Regions from separate parts of the Gordonia sp. (in: high G+C Gram-positive bacteria) genome, predicted to be linked through region 2. Evidence: predicted binding sites of a transcription regulator. Region 2 holds the regulator's gene; each other region holds the start of a gene.

Region 1 (5,841 bases), on a different contig from region 2:
CACGCTGAAGGCCGCCGCGCTCTCTATCGTGTTCGCCTTGATCATCGGCGCCGTCCTCGGTGTCGGACGGCTCTCGGAGCACAGGTGGGTACGCGGCATCTCCGGCGCACTCGTCGAAGTCTTCCGCGCCATCCCGGTCCTCATCCTCATCTACTTCGCGTACTACTTCTTCGCCAAGTACGCGATCGTCCCGTCGTCGGAGTTGGCTTTCGCCGCCGTCGTCTTCGGGCTGACGTTCTACAACGGCTCGGTGATCGCGGAGATCCTCCGCGCGGGCATCGCCTCGCTGCCGAACGGACAGTCCGAGGCTGCGAAGTCGATCGGCATGCGCAAGTCACAGATGATGCGGATGATCCTGTTGCCGCAGGCCGTGACCGCGATGCTTCCCGCGCTCGTCTCACAGATGGTGATCGCCCTCAAAGACAGCGCTCTGGGGTACGCCATCGGCTACATCGAGGTGGTGCGCTCGGGTATCAAGACGGCGTCGTACTTCGGCAACTATCTGCCTGCGCTGATCGTCACCGCGATCATCATGATCATCGTCAACTACGCGCTGACATCGTTCGCACATCGACTCGAACGTCGAATCCGCACTGGTAAACGCAAGTCCGCGGCGACCCAGGCCGTCGAACTCGCCGACACGGAGTGACCGGTCCGCTCACGCCCGCCTCGCGGTGATCACGTCTTTCACCACGGACGTGATCATCTCCGGCGGGTACCCGCGTCGACCGAGCGCCCCGGCCAGCCGCCGGAAGGCTTTGGCCCGAATCGCGGGGTCCGCGAGCTCGTCGGCGTCGAACGTCAGCTTCTTGTCGGCGAGCGCGTAGGCGATCTCACGTTCGGCGTCGGGATCGATGGTCCCTAGCGCGTCGACGACTATGTCGTCGGCCACGCCCTTGGCCTTCAGCTCACGTCGCAGAGCATGGCGTCCGCGCGCCGAGTGAGCGTGCCGGGAACGTACCCATTCGTGAGCGAACTCGGTGTCGTCGATGAGCTGGTACTCGTCGAGCCGGGTCAAGGTCGACGTCACCTCGTCGTCGGTGAATCCGCGTGCGACGAGACGATCGTGCATCTCGTGACGACTGCGGGCCCGTGCGCCGAGGAGCCGCAATGCGGCGTCCCAGGCGGACGGGCCCGAGCCGATGGACCGAGATTCGCGAGGTTGGTCCTCCCCCATGATCGCTGTCAGAAGTCGACGGGCTCGGGTGCGACGGCCTCGGCGTCGACCTCCGGGCGGCGTCCGATGCCGAGCTTGTCTTTGATCTTGGTCTCGATCTCGTTCGCGATGTCCGGGTTCTCCATGAGGAAGGTCCGCGCCTTCTCCTTGCCCTGACCGAGCTGATCGCCTTCATAGGTGAACCACGATCCGGACTTGCGGATGAAGCCCTCGGCGACACCGAGATCGATCAGCGAGCCTTCACGGCTGATGCCGTGGCCGTACAGGATGTCGAACTCGGCCTGCTTGAACGGCGGAGCGACCTTATTCTTGACGACCTTGACGCGAGTTCGGTTGCCGACCGCGTCGGTGCCGTCCTTCAGGGTCTCGATGCGGCGGACGTCCAAACGGACCGACGAGTAGAACTTCAGCGCTTTACCGCCAGTGGTGGTCTCGGGCGAGCCAAACATCACGCCGATCTTCTCGCGCAACTGGTTGATGAAGACGGCTGTGGTATTCGAGTTGTTCAGCCCTGACGTCATCTTGCGCAGCGCCTGACTCATCAGACGGGCCTGAAGGCCGACGTGGCTGTCGCCCATCTCTCCTTCGATCTCCGCCTTGGGCACGAGCGCAGCGACCGAGTCGACGACGAGGATGTCCAGTGCGCCGGACCGAATCAGCATGTCGGCGATCTCCAGCGCCTGCTCACCGGTGTCCGGCTGCGATACGAGGAGCGCGTCGACGTCGACCCCGAGCTTGGCGGCGTAATCGGGGTCCAGTGCGTGTTCGGCATCGATGAAAGCCGCGATTCCGCCCTGGGCCTGCGCGTTGGCGACCGCGTGCAGCGCGACGGTCGTCTTACCGGAGGACTCCGGACCGTACACTTCGACGATCCGACCGCGCGGCAGACCGCCGATGCCGAGCGCGAGGTCCAGCGCGACCGAACCTGTCGGAATGACTTCCATCGGTGGCCGGGTGTCTTCGCCCAGTCGCATGACCGAGCCCTTGCCGAAGTTTTTGTCGATCTGCGCGAGCGCGAGGTCGAGCGCCTTCTGTCGATCGGTGACGGGTGCCATCGTGGTCTCCTCGTTCTGGTCGGACGTGTCCGTGGTCTGGCCGGGCGGAATGTCGGGGGTCGGGTCCGCTTCGGGTGATGATGAGATCACCGTAGATTCGACCTCTGACAATTTCGTCTCGCCGCTCCGATCGGCCGCCGTCGTGCTTGATGTGCCGGTGATGCTCTTCGGGGTCGTACTGCTCTTGGTGCTCATACTAGGTCGGACGCACCGGGCGGCTGTTCGGTTCCGTTTCAGTCTAACGAACAGATGTTCGATGGCAAGCGACACGCCCGCAGATCACGGTGCGGAACCGCGCGGGCTGGGGTTTCACCACCGTTCGGGAGGGACATCGAACTCTTTGCACAACGCCCGCCACACCTGGCGTGGATCGACCCCCTCGTCGATCGCCTGCGCTCCAGTCCGCCCTCCGAGTTCGGGGAGGACCAGATCGACGAGCAGAGCGTCGGCGCGGAGACGACCGAATTCGATGCCGATCAGTTCAGTGAATTCCGTCAGTCGCACGGAATGAGTCTCCCTTCTCGAGTATTCGGTGGGCGATGCGCACGGGGTCGACGGTCGCGACCCGCGTCGCGGCGACGCGTCGCGCGGCTACGGCGAACGAATCGTCGTCGAGCACGCGAGCCACCGCGTCGGCGACCGCATCGGCGTCGGCGGGCCGGACCAAGACACCGCAACCGCTGCGTTCGACGCGATTCGCCAGTTCCCACTGGTCGCCACCACCGGGCACCGTCACGACCGGAACGCCCGCCCCCAGTGCCTTGGCGAGCATGCCGTGCCCCGCACCGCAGACCACGACGGCTGCATGGCGCAACACCTCGTCTTGACGTGCAGTGCCTGCCACGAACGCGCTGGGCGTCTCTACGCCGCGCGGTGGGGGTGTCAGCGCCGAGTACACCACGCGCACGTCGCGGCTCCGCGACAGGGCCACGAGGCCGCCGATGGCCGCGGCGCCCATCTCGCCTTCGCCGGTCTGAGCAGTCGACGGTGCGACAACGACGAGCGGGCCGACGCCCGCGGGCGGCTCGAACCTGTCGTCGGTCGGTTCGTAGGCCAACGGTCCGATCAGGTGGGTACGGGCAGGCCAGTCGGGCCGGTGCACCTCCAGTCCGGGCAAGGTCGCCACGAAACGCGCAGCGGGCGCGGGCACGGCAGACAATGCGATGCCGCGCCGCGCCACGGCTGTGGCGCGCCGGCCGGCCGCAAGGGACCGTGCGGTCATCGCACGCAGAGCGATGTCGCGGAGGCGGCCGCGCGCACCGACACCGACCGCCATGCCCGCACCGATCGGCGGAAGCCCGCGCGAGGGTTCGTACAGCGGGTGAGGCGAGAGTTCGATCCACGGGACGCCGAGCAACTCGGCCGCCCAGCCGCCCGCTCTGGTGATCACGTCACTGACGACGAGTTCGACGCCTGCCGTCGCCAACTCCGGTTCGAGCGCGAGGGCCATCCGCGCGGCGCGGGCGCTGAGTTTGGCTCCCGCATCGCCGTCGTCCTCCCCCGGCAGGGCTGCGAGCCCAGGAAGCTCACGGACCGTCGCGCCGCAACGCTCACCTTCGCCAAGCCACCGGCTTCCGGTGTAGACGATCACTTCCTCGCCGGCGGCGGCGAACTGCGCCGCCAACCCTAGTGCCGGAAACGCGTGGCCTGCATCGGAGCCGGCCACGATGGCGATCGTCAGTGCTTCTCCGTGTCGATCGACGGTGCGGGCTGACCGGCGGCCGTCTGCCCGGCGGCAGGCTGCTGGCCTGCGCTCAACGAGCCACCCATGCTCGCACGGATCTGCTCGAGACGGGCGTGCCCGGCCATCTGGACGCCTGCGGCCTCGACTTCGGCCATCCGACCAGACACCGACCCCTTGGCGAGTTCGGCCGAACCGAGCGCGGTGGCGTAGCGACGTTCGATCTTGTCGCGCACCTGGTCGAGGTTCGGCGTGTTGCCGGGTGCGGTGAGCTCACTCATGTTGTTGAGGGAGGAGCTGACCTGCTCCTGCATCTTCGCCTGCTCGAGCTGGCTGAGCAGCTTGGACCGCTCCGACAGCTTCTGCTGCAGTTGCATCGCGTTGCGCTCAACCGCCTGCTTGGCGCTTGCTGCTGCCGTCAGCGACTGATCGTGCAGCACCTTGAGATCTTCGACATTCTGCTCGGCGGTGACCAGCTGCGCTGCGAAGGCTTCTGCTGCGTTGGTGTACTCGGTGGTCTTCGCCGCGTCGCCTGCGGCCGAAGCCTGGTCGGCGAGCGAGAGCGCCTGACGGGTGTTGCCCTGGAGTTTCTCGATCTCTTCGAGCTGACGGTTCAGCCGCATCTCGAGCTGGCGCTGGTTGCCGATGACCGCAGCGGCCTGCTGTGAGAGCGCCTGGTGCTGGCGCTGGGACTCCTCGATCGCCTGCTGGATCTGCACCTTGGGATCGGCGTGCTCGTCGATCTTCGCGTTACCCAGCGCCATCAAGTAGCGCCATGCCTTCACAAACGGGTTCGCCATAACCTTGTCCTCAACTTCTCGTGTTCGATGCTCGGGCGGGCGTGGCGCTGGTCACGCCGCAGCGAGGGCGGCCGCACCGTCGGCCTGCGATGCGATGACTTCGACGACGCCGTCAGACGGCGAGACCATCGACACCGGCGTCATCACGCCTGCGACGTCGCGCAGCACGTCGCCGATCTCGACCTCGAGGGCGACACAGATCGACGCGAGCAATTCGCTCGACGCCTCCTTCTGTCCCCGCTCGACTTCCGACAGGTAGCCGAGAGACACGCGCGCATCCGTCGACACCTCGCGCAGTGTTCGGCCCTGATCGGTTCGGACCCGCCGCAGCTGATCGCCGATCGCTTCGCGCAACAACAGTGTCACGTGTGTCCTTCCCGCAGTCGGGTCACTGTAGTCATTCGAGTAAACCCTAATTCCCAGTCGCCCTAGTTCCCAGTCGCCGTAGTTCCCAGTCGCCTTAGATCTCGATTGTCTACGATCTCATAAGCCTGTGACGACGACCCTAGCGGAATTTCGCATCGGTCGCCGCCGCATGGGCCGTGCGTCGCAGGCTCATGGCCTGCCAGATGTAGTCGAGTCCGGTTAGCACGGTCGCGATGACCGCCGCAATCATGAACACCCAGCCCACGACGTGCAATACCCCGTTCAACGGCAGTACGAACATGCCTATTCCGATGCACTGCAGCAGTGTCTTGAGCTTGCCGCCCCGGCTGGCCGGGATCACGCCGTGACGGATGACCCAGAACCGTAGGAGCGTCACGCCGATCTCCCGAACGAGGATCACGACGGTCACCCACCACGCCAAGTCGCCGAGGATCGACAGACCGAGGAGGGCGGCGCCGATGAGCGCTTTGTCGGCAATCGGGTCGGCCATCTTGCCGAAATCGGTGACCAGATTCCAGCCACGAGCGATTCGGCCGTCGATCTGATCGGTGATCGCTGCGACCGCGAAGACCACGAAAGCGATCACCCGCCACAGGTCCGACCGGCCGTCGTCGATGAACAACGCGACCACGAAAACCGGCACCAGGACGATGCGGAACATGGTCAGTGCGTTCGCGAGGTTGACCACCGGCGGAGCCGCATGACCGGCCGCTGCGCGGGGTTCGGGTTCACTCACGGTGG
Region 2 (5,841 bases):
TGGCACCCGGTTCGCGATCTTCCCCGGTTCGTTCCTCGCCGCCAAGCCACCGGCCTTCGTGATGGCGGCCGAACTCATGGAGACCTCGCGTCTGTTCGCTCACACGGTGGCGGCCATCGATCCGGAGTGGGTCGAGCAGGCCGCGGGCGACCTGGTCACGCGTACGTACAGCGAGCCGCACTGGTCGACGCGGCGGGCAGCCGTCATGGCGTACGAGCGCGTCACGCTGTACGGGGTCCCGCTCGTCGCCCAACGGCGCATCCATTACGGCCCAATCGATCCGAAGACGGCCCGGGAGATCTTCATCACCGAGGCCCTCGTGGGCGGTCGATGGCGCAGCAGGCATGCGTTCGTCCAACGCAACGCGCAGATGCTCAAGGAAGTCGAGGACCTTGAGCACCGCTCCCGACGCCGAGACGTCGGAATCAGCGACACGGAACTGTTCGACTTCTACGACGCCCGGGTACCCGCGAACGTCGTCTCCGCACGCCACTTCGACTCATGGTGGAAGAAGGCCGGACGGTCCGAACCGGCGCTGCTCGATCTGACTGCCGAGATGTTCGCAGCCGACGACGTTCCGCGGGCCGACGAGTTCCCGTCGGCCTGGCAGCAGGGTGAGACACGTCTGGAACTGCGCTACCACTTCTCGCCGGGCGCACCCGACGACGGCGTGACCGTCGTCGTCCCGCGCGAATTGCTCGACCACGTCCACGACGGTGGGTTCGACTGGCTCGTGCCCGGAATGCGATCGGAGTTGGTGACGGCACTCATCAAGTCCCTCCCCAAAGGCCTGCGCAAGTCGATGTCGCCGGCGCAGCGATACGCAGACCTCGCATTGGAACAGTTGTCGGCGAGGTCGGAGCCCCTGATACCGACCCTGGCGCGCGAGCTATCGACGATGACGCGAATCTCGTTGTCGCCCCGCGACTTCCGCACTGAGGGTCTACCGCCACACCTGCGGATGCACTATGCCGTGACTGACGCCAAAGGCGCAGTGGTGGCGCGCGGCGACCGCCTCGCCGACCTCCGCTCTCAGTTTCAGACACGCGGCGGCGCGGCGACGAAGTCACAGACCTTCACCGCGTGGACCGCCGACGGTCTCGGAACCCTCGCTGAGGACCGCACCCAGGTACTGGCCGGGCAGCAGGTCACGAGGTACCCGACCCTGACAGTTGTGCCCAGATCCGGCGTACCCGGCTCCGGAGCGCCGGGAGAGGGTGTGCAGGTCGTCGACGTGTCAACCACCACAGCGCGCGACGCGGGGATCGTCTCGGGCGTCCGGGAACTCCTCACCCAGGCGATCACTCCCCCGCCCCGCCGCCTCGCGTCGTCGCTGCCGCCTGCCCGCAAACTAGCGCTGAGCCAGAGTCCGTACCACGACGTCGACGCGCTGCTCGCCGACTGCACACGGCGCGCGGTGATCGACGTACTCGCCGGTCGGTCCGATGTCGCAGCGGTTCGGTCGGCCGCCGACTTCGACGCGCTGTCCGGGCGGGTATCTCCATCGGTACGGCAGACGGCCCCCGAGTACTTCGACGCCGCCGTCGACGCTCTCGTCGAATACTCCCGAGTGCGGGGCGCCATCGGCGAACAGACGGGCACGTTGGCGGCCGACGATGTCGCCGACCAGGTCGCCGATCTCGTCTTCGACGGATTCGTCGGCGTCACCGCCGGACCACACTTACGGGCTCTGCCTCGATATCTGTCGGCCGCACGTGCACGGTTGGAGGCACTGCCCGGTTCAGCGGCACGGGACAACGACGGCACAGCAGTGATCGACCGGCTCGTCGCACTCTGGAATCAGCGCCTCGCGCAGATACCCGAAGCACGCCACGATGCGCTCAACGAGATGGTGCAGTGGCAGTTGGAAGAGCTCCGTGTCAGCCTGTTCGCTCAGCAACTCGGCACGGCGGGGACGGTCTCGGAGAAGCGGATTCGCAAAGCGATCGAGAAGTTCTGAACCACGAAGCTGTACGGTCTGTGGTCGACTCAGACTCGGGAACGTAGTTCGTCGATCTCGCGCTGGAAATCGTCGGCCGACTCGAACGACTTGTACACCGAAGCGAACCGCAGGTACGCGACCTCATCGAGGTCGCGGAGCGGTCGCAGGATGGCGAGACCGACTTCGTTACTCGGGATCTCGGCCGAGCCGGACCCGCGGACGGCGTCCTCCACCTGATACGCAAGTTTAGCGAGAGCGTCCTCGTCGACGTGCCGACCCTGGCAGGCACGACGTACACCTTTCATCACCTTTTCGCGGCTGAACGGCTCGGAGACGCCGTTGCGTTTGACGACCGACAGAACAGCGGCCTCGACGGTGCTGAAGCGGCGACCGCACTCCGCGCATGACCGGCGGCGGCGGATCGCCAGACCGTCGTCCGCGACGCGGGAATCCACCACTCGTGTGTCGTCGTTCTTGCAGAACGGGCAGCGCATGCCAAAAGAGTACTCGTAGCCACGGTGCTCACTCACACACCGGGCCGCTGCAACCCGACGCCGGAGCACTACGGCTCAGTACGCCGGTGCGATCAGCGGTTGGCCGACGCGGAGTCCGGACGACTGTAGGTGGTTCAGTTCGCGCAACTGCTCGACGACGCCCGCCACCGGCAGGTCCGTCGCGATCCGTCGCGCGATGTCTGACAGAGACTCGCCGCTGCGTGCGTGGACGACCTGCGTGACACCTGGCACGCCGGGTGTGGATGCGTCCGCGTAGTCCGATCCGACAATCGTGAACAGCCACACCACACCCGCCAGGATCGCTCCGACGGCCAACGCGCCGACCAGTCGGCGACGACGGATCACCGCGTCGATGTTCGAACGCTCGCCCGGCGTGCGAAACGAGGCGTGACGATCGGCTGCCGGACGCGCCTGTACCGCTGCGATACGACGTGAATAGCCCTCAGGAACCGAACGGAGTCGTCCGCCCGCGACCCGAGCGCGGCGCGGATCACGGCCCGTCGGACTACACACCTGTGCCGACCGCTCGGCCCGAATCGGCGTACTCGACGCACCGCCGATGACAGGTATATCGCAGGTCGTGACGGATATCTGCGGACGCTCCACCCCGCGGCGGCGGCGCTCGACAGTCTTGGAAATCAGTGCCTGGCTCATCGTATGCTCCTCATCGATCACGTGTTCGAAGAACCTTTGTTCGACAGTAAACACCACGCCTACGACAAAGTCAGCAACACGTCGAACAATTGTTTGAAATCCGTGATCTGCTCGACTATTCTTCAAGTCAGATCGGACCCGATGTTCGAATAGCCCGAACACCCCGCTCCGATCACGGATTCCGTCCCGATCACGCACCGCGCGGATCGCGCACGATGAGGAAAGGACCGACGATGGCTGACACTCCCGATCCACTGCTCTCGACGTCGACACTGGAGGCGTCGCTGACGCAGCGCCAGCGGGAGGTGCTCGAGGTCATTCGGAAGTCGGTCCGCGAGCGCGGATATCCACCGAGCATCCGCGAGATCGGTGAGGCCGTCGGCCTGACGTCGACGTCGTCGGTGGCCCACCAACTACGGACACTCGAGCGTCGCGGTCTCCTCAAAAGGGATCCACACCGACCACGTGCGGTGAATGTCCGCGGCGACAACACCACGCCTCCGGCCGACGAGTCGTCCGAGGCCCTGCCGACGCCGACGTTCGTTCCGGTCCTTGGTCGGATCGCCGCCGGTGGTCCGATCCTCGCCGAGCAGGCGGTCGAGGAGGTCTTTCCAATGCCGAAGGAACTCGTCGGCGACGGCTCGCTGTTCATGCTCCGCGTGGTCGGCGAATCAATGGTCGACGCCGCGATCTGCGACGGCGACTGGGTGGTCGTGCGTCAGCAGAACGTCGCTGAGAACGGAGACATCGTCGCTGCGATGATCGACGGAGAGGCCACCGTGAAGACCTTCAAGCGCAAGGACGGCCACGTGTGGCTCATGCCGCACAACGAGCACTTTGAGCCGATCCCGGGTGACGACGCAGCCGTCCTCGGCAAGGTCGTCACAGTCATGCGCCGGATCTAGCCCGCCCGGAGCCAAGCCGGGCGGAATCTAACCGAGCACCCTGCGCGAGGCGTCCCGCGCATCGGACGCACTGGTCGCCGCGAGCGCCGCACGAGCGGCCTCGCGGCACTGCTCTATCGTTACCTGGCCGAGTTTGAGGCCGACTGCCGACGCCGCCGCAGGCGCTGACGACAACGAACGCACGCCGAGGCCGACGAGGACGCATGCAAGCAACGGGTCGGCGGCCGCTTCGCCGCAGACGCCGACGTTCTTATCCGCTCGCTCACCCGCCGCGCCGACCATCCCGATCAAGGCCAGGACGGCTGGCTGCCACGGGTCGGTCAACGACGCCAGTTCCGGCGACATCCGGTCGGCCGCCATCGTGTACTGCGTGAGATCATTCGTGCCGATCGAGACGAAGTCGACCTCCGCGAGGATCGCATCCGCCAGGATCGCTGCCGACGGCACCTCGACCATCACACCGGGAATCAAGCCGCGATCACGGACTTGGGCGGCGAACTCGCGCGCCTCGTCCACGGTCGCGATCATCGGGGCCATGACCCAGGGCACCGCTGCGGCCCCCTCGGCTGCCGCGGCGAGCGCGTCGAGTTGACCACGACGGATCTCGGGGTGCGTGACCGAGGTTCGGTTGCCGCGAACGCCCATGGCCGGATTCGGTTCGAGATCGGTCTCGACGAACCGCAACGGCTTATCCGAACCGGCGTCCAAAGTACGGATCACGACCTTCTGGCCATCGAATGCCTCGATGACCTCGCGGTACAGCGCCGTCTGCTCGTCGACTGTCGGCTCGGACGCGCGATCGAGGAATGCCAACTCGGTACGGAACAGTCCGACCCCCTGCACCGGCGACCGGGTCGCAGTACGTGCAGAGACCCCGTCGGCGACGTTCGCGAGGACGGCGACGGGCACACCGTCCACGGTCGTTCCGGGACCGGTCCACGCAGCGGCCTCGGCTGCTTCCGCGCGCGATCGGGCCACCGCCGCGCCGATCGCATCCTCATCGGGCTCCGCCCCGATCGTCCCGGCATACCCGTCGACGTAAGCGGCTACGCCCGGAGGGATGTCGTCGAGCGCCGCGGCCGCGACCACGCATGGGATACCCAACTGTCGCGCGATGATCGCCGTATGGCCACTCGGGCCACCGAGTCGCATCGCCAGCCCGACGACGAGGTCGGGGTTGAGCCCAGCGGTGTCCGCGGGTGCCAGATCGTCCGCGCAGAGGACGGACGGGACCTCTGGGGTCGGGACGCCGGGTTCGGGCTGGCCGAGGAGTTCGGCGATCACCCGATCACGCACGTCGCGTAGATCGGTGACCCGTTCGGCCATGACGCCCCCGAGGGAGGTGAACATCTCGACGAACTTCTCGGTCGCTGCGGCAGCCGCAGCAGGCGCCGGGCGACCCGACGCTATGAGTCCGGTCGCCGTCGAGATCCAACCTCGGTCGCGCGCGAGACCCGCTGTAGCCGTGAGGACTTCGGCAGATACGCCAGTGCTGTGCGACGCCCGGTCGGCGAGGCGAGCACTCACCGCCTCCGCGGCGTCGACGAATGCTTGCTCATGCGCTTTCCGCTCGTCCTCGCCGACCGCTGGAGCGTCGGCATCGAAGGCGGGACGGGCACCCACACGTATCACCGGACCGTAAGCGAGTCCGCCGACCACGGGAGTGCCGGTCACGACGATCGACGCGTCGAACGGGTTGGGAACGGGTGCAGCGGGCGCTGCCGTATCGCTGAACGTCATGTGAGAGAGGTTACAAGAACGTATTGACTATGCAAGCATTACACGGGTAAACAAAGATATATTCCAACCAAACGCAGACTAATCA
Region 3 (5,841 bases), on a different contig from region 2:
CGAACGCCGCCGTCCACGCACCGATGGCGCGGGCCCGCGCCGCCGGGTTCGGAAACATGGTCGAGATGAGCGACAGACTCGACGGCAAGAGCGTCGCACCACCGACACCCATGAGTGCCCGCGCGGCTATGAGCATCGTCGGGTCGACGGAGAACGCGGCCATCACCGATCCGGCACCGAAGGTAGCCGCACCGCCGAGCAAGAGTAGGCGCCGTCCGATTCGATCGCCAAGGTTGCCCATCGTGATGAGCAGACCCGCGAGCAGGAAGCCGTAGATGTCGAGGATCCACAGCGACTCCGTGCCACTCGGGTGGATGTCGTGAGTGAGCCGCGGCATCGCCAGGTACAGCACCGACACGTCCATGGACACCAGCAGAACCGGCAGGATGAGAACCGCCAACCCGAACCACGTGCGCCGCGGCGTCGGCGCAAATGTGGCTGTCGACGCGCCGGTGACCATTGATAACCTCCCGAAGAGCGAAGCGGTGCGTACACGGTACGCACCGGGATGTGCGACTCGAAACTAACCGATGGGTACGGTGTACGCAAGCGAAATCTTCGCGCAGCCGAGCAAAGGAGACCGATGCCACCGTCACGTCAGTCGAAGCTGACGATGCCCGCCATCGTCGAGACAGCCATCGAACTCGCGGACACCGAGGGCCTCGGCGCGCTATCGATGCGCAAGCTCGCGACCACGCTGGACGCGGGCACGATGTCGTTGTACCGGCACATCTCGGATAAGGACCAGCTCATCGGCGCAATGGCCGAAGTGGCAGGCGCCGCGTTCGCATACCCGTACGACCAGGACGGTTCGTGGACCTGGCGCGAACGGGTCACTATCGCGGTCGATCTGGACTGGGCGCTGTTCGAGCGACACCCCTGGATGGTCCTCGCCTACGCCGCACCTCGCTACACGTTGTCCGAGTCGTCTCTGGCATGCCTACGGTGGCTCGCCGATGGGCTGACCGATCTCGGCGTCGACGACGAGGAGGCGACGTCGATGGCGTTGTCGGTCTGGGACCTCACCAACGGCGTCGCCCTGATGCTCGCGACTGACCGAATCCTGCACACAGGCCCGCGGGAGGCTTCGGTCCCCGACGGGCTGAAGGAGCGGCTCGACGTCGGAGTGGAATCGCTATGCCGCGGGTTCGCGGCACGCGAGACTGATTGAAGCCTCATCCGCGCTCGCAGCCTTCCATGCCCACGCCGCGTATAGGACTTCGGTGGCATAGCCGAGGTCCAGTCGCCCGCCGTTGGTAGGGGCGACGGCGTGCGGATCGACATGCGGATTGTCTTCCCACCCCAGAGGAGTGGAGTGCAACGGAGCCTCCTCGAGAAGGTCGCCGTGCGTTCCGCGGAACGCGAATTGTTGTCCGCCGAGAGCATCGATCGAGAACAGGCCGTTATGCAGGGCGCGGTGGTGCTGGCTGCACAGGAGAATCAGGTTGTCCGGGTCGGTGGTCCCGCCGTTCGACCACGGACGCACGTGGTGAATGTGCAGGTGGCGAGTCCGCCCACAGCTGGGAGCGCGGCATCCGCGGTCGCGCATCGACACGATGCGCACGAGCGCCGCGTTCGGGGCGCGCCGCTTGCGGCCCCAGGCCAGAACGGGACCCATTCGGCGTCCACCGACGGTCACGACATCCCCGACACCGTGTTCGACAGTGCGGTACGAGGCGTCGCATTCGACTTCTTCGCGTTCCGCGGAACGCAGTTCAGGTCCGCCGTCGATCGTTGCCACACCGTCCACCTCATGGATGAGCACTTCCCCGCCCACGGCGACCTCGGGCAGACCGACGCCCTCGATGACGGCGTCGGCTTGAGCCAGTAGAGCGGGAGCGACGTTATAGGGCACGTTCTGCCAGAGGTCGCGACGCAGGCGCGGCGTGATGTCTGCATCGCCCAACTCGGCGGAGTCGCGGGTTGCAGCGATCGCTGCGGCGTCGGCGAGCGGATCGTCGGCCGTGCGGGTGCGCCAGTACTCGGCGTGCACGATTCCGGCAAGGAAGTGGGCGCCGTCGACAGCGGTGAGATGGGCGGTCACCGTGAGCGTGCCGTCGAGCTCCCACATCCAGTGCGCGACCGACTCGGCGACGACCGGTTCGGGGTACGTCCCGTCTTCGTCGAGTCCGTCCTGCTTGCGGATCGCGGCGACGAGCCGCTCGACCTGGCTCGCGGTCGCTGAGAGTGCGAACTCGGTGAGTTCCGCATCCCGCAGCGGGTCTGCGATCCGGGTGATCGCCCGGACTTTGGAGTACGAGAGCTGACCGGCGTGGAACTCGGCGTCGAGCAATGGAAGGTCGGACAAGGCCCGCGCGACGCGCACCTGGTCTTGCGCGGCACGCAGACCGACGCCGGTCTGCCACGACAGCCAATGCGCACACGACCGGATACCGTCGACCATCCAGTACTCCTTGGCGTCGAACTCACGGACGTAATCGAGAGCGACGGCCTTGAGTGCGGTCATCTGCGAGGCATAGCCCACGATCCGGTCGACGAGCTCCTCCCGCGAGAGCCTCGCCGGGTCGGCCGGACGGAAGATTGATACTGTCATAACGCCCCCTCAAATAGAACAACTGTTCGATGTGTTTAAGAGTATCCGCCGGGTGCGACAATTCTGGTCGAACGTCAGTGGACGTTCACCCACCGACCGACAGGGAGTATCCCCATCGATTCGCTGCAGAGTCCGTCCATCGTGTGGTTCCGTCGTGACCTCCGGCTCCGCGATCTTCCGACCCTGTCTGCTGCAGCGACCGAGGGAGACTCTGCGGCCGCGCTCTTCGTACTCGACGAGCACGTGGCCCGACCTGGACCACGCACCGATTTCTTCCTCTCCTGCCTTCGTGACCTCGACGAACGACTCGGCGGTCGCCTGATCGTCCTACGCGGCGACCCGGTCGTCGTCGTGCCGTCACTCGCAGACCGCATCGGGGCCGCCGCGGTACACGTCTCTGCCGACTACTCGCCGTACGGCGCCCGCCGAGACGCAACGGTCGAGACCGCCCTCCGGGCCGTGCCGCTGGTCCGCACGGGTTCGCCGTACGCTGTGGCTCCCGGCCGCGTGCGCAAGGCGGACGGCAGCGAGTACCGAGTGTTCGGGCCGTATCAGCGAGCCTGGCACGAACATGGTTGGCGCTCCCCCGCGTCAACCGGTGCTTCCACGGTGCGCTGGCTCGACCCATCCGACGTCGTCGACAGGACGCCACTTCCCGCACTGAGCGCGGAGCCTCCGGTGAAGCCAGGCGAGGACGCCGCCAACGCACGATGGGCACAGTTCCTCGACGAGTCGCTCGAGCACTACGCCACCGATCGAGACCGGCCGGACCTGGATCGGACCAGCAGACTATCCGCCTACCTCAAGGTCGGATGTCTGCATCCGAGGACGCTCCTGCACGATCTACGCGACCGGTCAGACCCGGGCGCATCGAAGTTCCGCAGCGAACTGTGCTGGCGGGAGTTCTACGCTGATGTCCTCCACCACCGGCCCGACAGCGCCTACCGGGAGTTCGACGAGCGCTTCAACCGGCTCGAATACGACGCGGGCCCCGACGCGGACATCGCGTTCCGCGCATGGTGCGACGGCCTCACGGGATACCCGATCATCGACGCCGGTATGCGCCAACTCGCAACCGAGGGCTGGATGCACAACCGGATGCGCATGATCGTCGCCTCGTTCCTCACCAAGGACCTCCACCTTCCGTGGAAACGGGGCGCACGGCATTTCATGGATCTCCTCATCGACGGCGACCTCGCGTCCAATCAACATGGATGGCAATGGGTCGCCGGTTCCGGAACAGACGCCGCACCGTATTTCCGGGTGTTCAATCCGACGCTGCAAGGCGAGAAATTCGACCCGGACGGCGACTACGTCCGCCGGTGGGTACCCGAACTTCGGTCTATCCCCGGCCGCGGGGTACATCGACTCAAGAACGGACGCCCGACCGATTATCCGGCGCCGATCGTCGACCACGCGGTGGCGCGCCTCGACGCGCTCGACCGCTGGGCCGAGATCAAGAGGTGACAGACATCGATGCCCGCACCGTCACACTCTGCACAGTGGGCGGATGTCACCGAAGCTGCCGGTGACCGGAGAGGTCAGCATGAGGCACGATACCCGGCCCGGGTCACCGACCAGCGCCCACGAATAGTCGTCGGCGATATACGCGACGAGGTAATTACTCGGCCCACGGTGCGTCGGTCGATGAGTGAGTACTTCGCGGTGGTGTCCCGGACGCAGTCGACGTTGTAGGGCGCCGGGTTCGCGGCCAGCTGATGCCACACCCCCCCCAGATAGCGCTCGAGATCGACGCGCGGCACCGGCCGCAGCAGCGCTGCATCAGCGGGGGCGGCCATGGGTACGACGACGGCAACCGACGCTGCACCGACCAGACCCACGATGAGACGACGGAACATGAGAATCTCCAAACACACGCGACGGACCGACACGTACGTATGGCGATTCGGAGCGGCGCGCGAACTGAATGGGTGAGGACCCCTCCGGCCGCTACTCCTCCATCGCTCCGATCAGCGCCTCGGAGATGATGCCCGTGGCCTTCTTCAGCGCGGGCACCGCCTTGGAGATCAAATCCTTGTTCACGCGCGCCGACGGGCCGGAGATGCCGATCGCCATCGGAGTCGGGGCGCCGGGCACCGCCATGGCCACGCACCGCACGCCGACCTCCAACTCCTGGTCGTCGATCGCATACCCGTCGGCACGGACCCGTTCGACGTTCGCGAAGACCGTCGACAGTGTCGACGCGCTGTGCCGTGTCGGCGCCGGAAGACCTGACTGAGTGACGAGTTTGAGAATCCGCGCATCGTCCAACTCGGCGAGTACGGCCTTACCCACCCCGGAGGTGTGCAGACCGACTCGCTTACCGATCTCGTTGTTCGTGCGCATCGTGTGCAACGACGGGACCTGACCGGTGTAGATCACCATGTCGCCGTCGAGCACCGCGAGGCTCGCCGTCTCCGACAGCTCGTCGACCAACGACTGCAGCACCGGACCTGCGACCGCTCCGAGTTGCCGGTTAGCGACCTCACCAAGGCGAATCAGTCTCGGCCCCAACGCATATCGCCGGTTCGGCAGTTGTCGGACATAACCGATCCCGACCAGGGTCCGCAGGAGTCGGTGGATGGTCGGCGGCGGCAGCGGCGACTCCGCCGACAACTCGGTGAGCGAGCACTCACCACCCGCTCGGCCTATGAGCTCCATCAACTCGAAGGCACGCTCCACCGACTGCACACCCGAGGCCTTCTCCGCCATACGATCCACTCTCAGCCGACGATAATGATTCCATTCAACAGCCCCGCAACAACTTCCGCAATACGGAATCGGCAGAGTCTGCCATCAGAGCGCTGTCCTGTACTTTCGCGCCTCCGCATACTAAACTCCACGATGCGGAATTAATCCTCCGCATTGCCTTCCCAACGGTGAGGAGAGCCACCTGTGACACGACACCTCGACGACGCCGTGCTCACCGACGTCGACCGCCGCCTGCGCGACGCCGACGCCGCGCTCGCGATGCAGTACCCCGGCGACGACGGACGACGGCAGCCGATCCACACCGTCTACGTCCCGGGTGACCGCTACACGGCGACGACACCCGCCGACTGGGGCTCCACCGCGCTCGAGGCCGCTCGCACCGCAGGCGGGCTCGACGCCGTCGCATCAATGGTCGGTGTCACCAACGACACCGACTGCGAGCCCGACACTCTCGCAACGCTGGTGCAGCACAAGCTGACCGCCGAGCCGATCGAGGACCTCCGCATCGACTTCGAGGACGGCTACGGCACGTTCGATGACGCGACTGAGGACGGCCACGTCGAGCAGGCGATCGC

The links. The regulator LexA, encoded in region 2, represses DNA repair genes until DNA is damaged. The targets are predictions, from matches to a motif close to CGAACANNTGTTCG.
Region 1: a site for LexA is predicted at 2,475-2,488, ahead of recA (recombinase RecA). Genes of this name have one in related genera too.
Region 3: a site for LexA is predicted at 2,570-2,583, ahead of ACTIMF_RS14360 (DUF222 domain-containing protein). Genes of this name have one in related genera too.

What each region holds. Positions count from the first base shown of each region.
Region 1 covers NZ_JBQEDL010000002.1:6,511-12,351, forward strand. Annotated here, with positions in the region: gene ACTIMF_RS00950 (amino acid ABC transporter permease) at 1-649, shown strand, start outside; gene ACTIMF_RS00955 (regulatory protein RecX) at 659-1,177, opposite strand; gene recA (recombinase RecA) at 1,186-2,232, opposite strand; gene ACTIMF_RS00965 (DUF3046 domain-containing protein) at 2,542-2,736, opposite strand; gene ACTIMF_RS00970 (glycosyltransferase) at 2,714-3,913, opposite strand; gene ACTIMF_RS00975 (PspA/IM30 family protein) at 3,910-4,713, opposite strand; gene ACTIMF_RS00980 (helix-turn-helix domain-containing protein) at 4,765-5,079, opposite strand; gene pgsA (CDP-diacylglycerol--glycerol-3-phosphate 3-phosphatidyltransferase) at 5,219-5,836, opposite strand.
Region 2 covers NZ_JBQEDL010000040.1:25,200-31,040, forward strand. Annotated here, with positions in the region: gene hrpA (ATP-dependent RNA helicase HrpA) at 1-1,960, shown strand, start outside; gene nrdR (transcriptional regulator NrdR) at 1,990-2,436, opposite strand; gene ACTIMF_RS16475 (LysM peptidoglycan-binding domain-containing protein) at 2,512-3,111, opposite strand; gene lexA (transcriptional repressor LexA) at 3,345-4,016, shown strand; gene ACTIMF_RS16485 (putative PEP-binding protein) at 4,044-5,756, opposite strand.
Region 3 covers NZ_JBQEDL010000029.1:27,810-33,650, forward strand. Annotated here, with positions in the region: gene ACTIMF_RS14350 (MFS transporter) at 1-460, opposite strand, end outside; gene ACTIMF_RS14355 (TetR/AcrR family transcriptional regulator) at 584-1,171, shown strand; gene ACTIMF_RS14360 (DUF222 domain-containing protein) at 1,136-2,554, opposite strand; gene ACTIMF_RS14365 (cryptochrome/photolyase family protein) at 2,678-4,021, shown strand; partial or broken gene ACTIMF_RS14370 (hypothetical protein) at 4,043-4,413, opposite strand; gene ACTIMF_RS14375 (IclR family transcriptional regulator) at 4,505-5,266, opposite strand; gene ACTIMF_RS14380 (DUF6986 family protein) at 5,450-5,841, shown strand, end outside.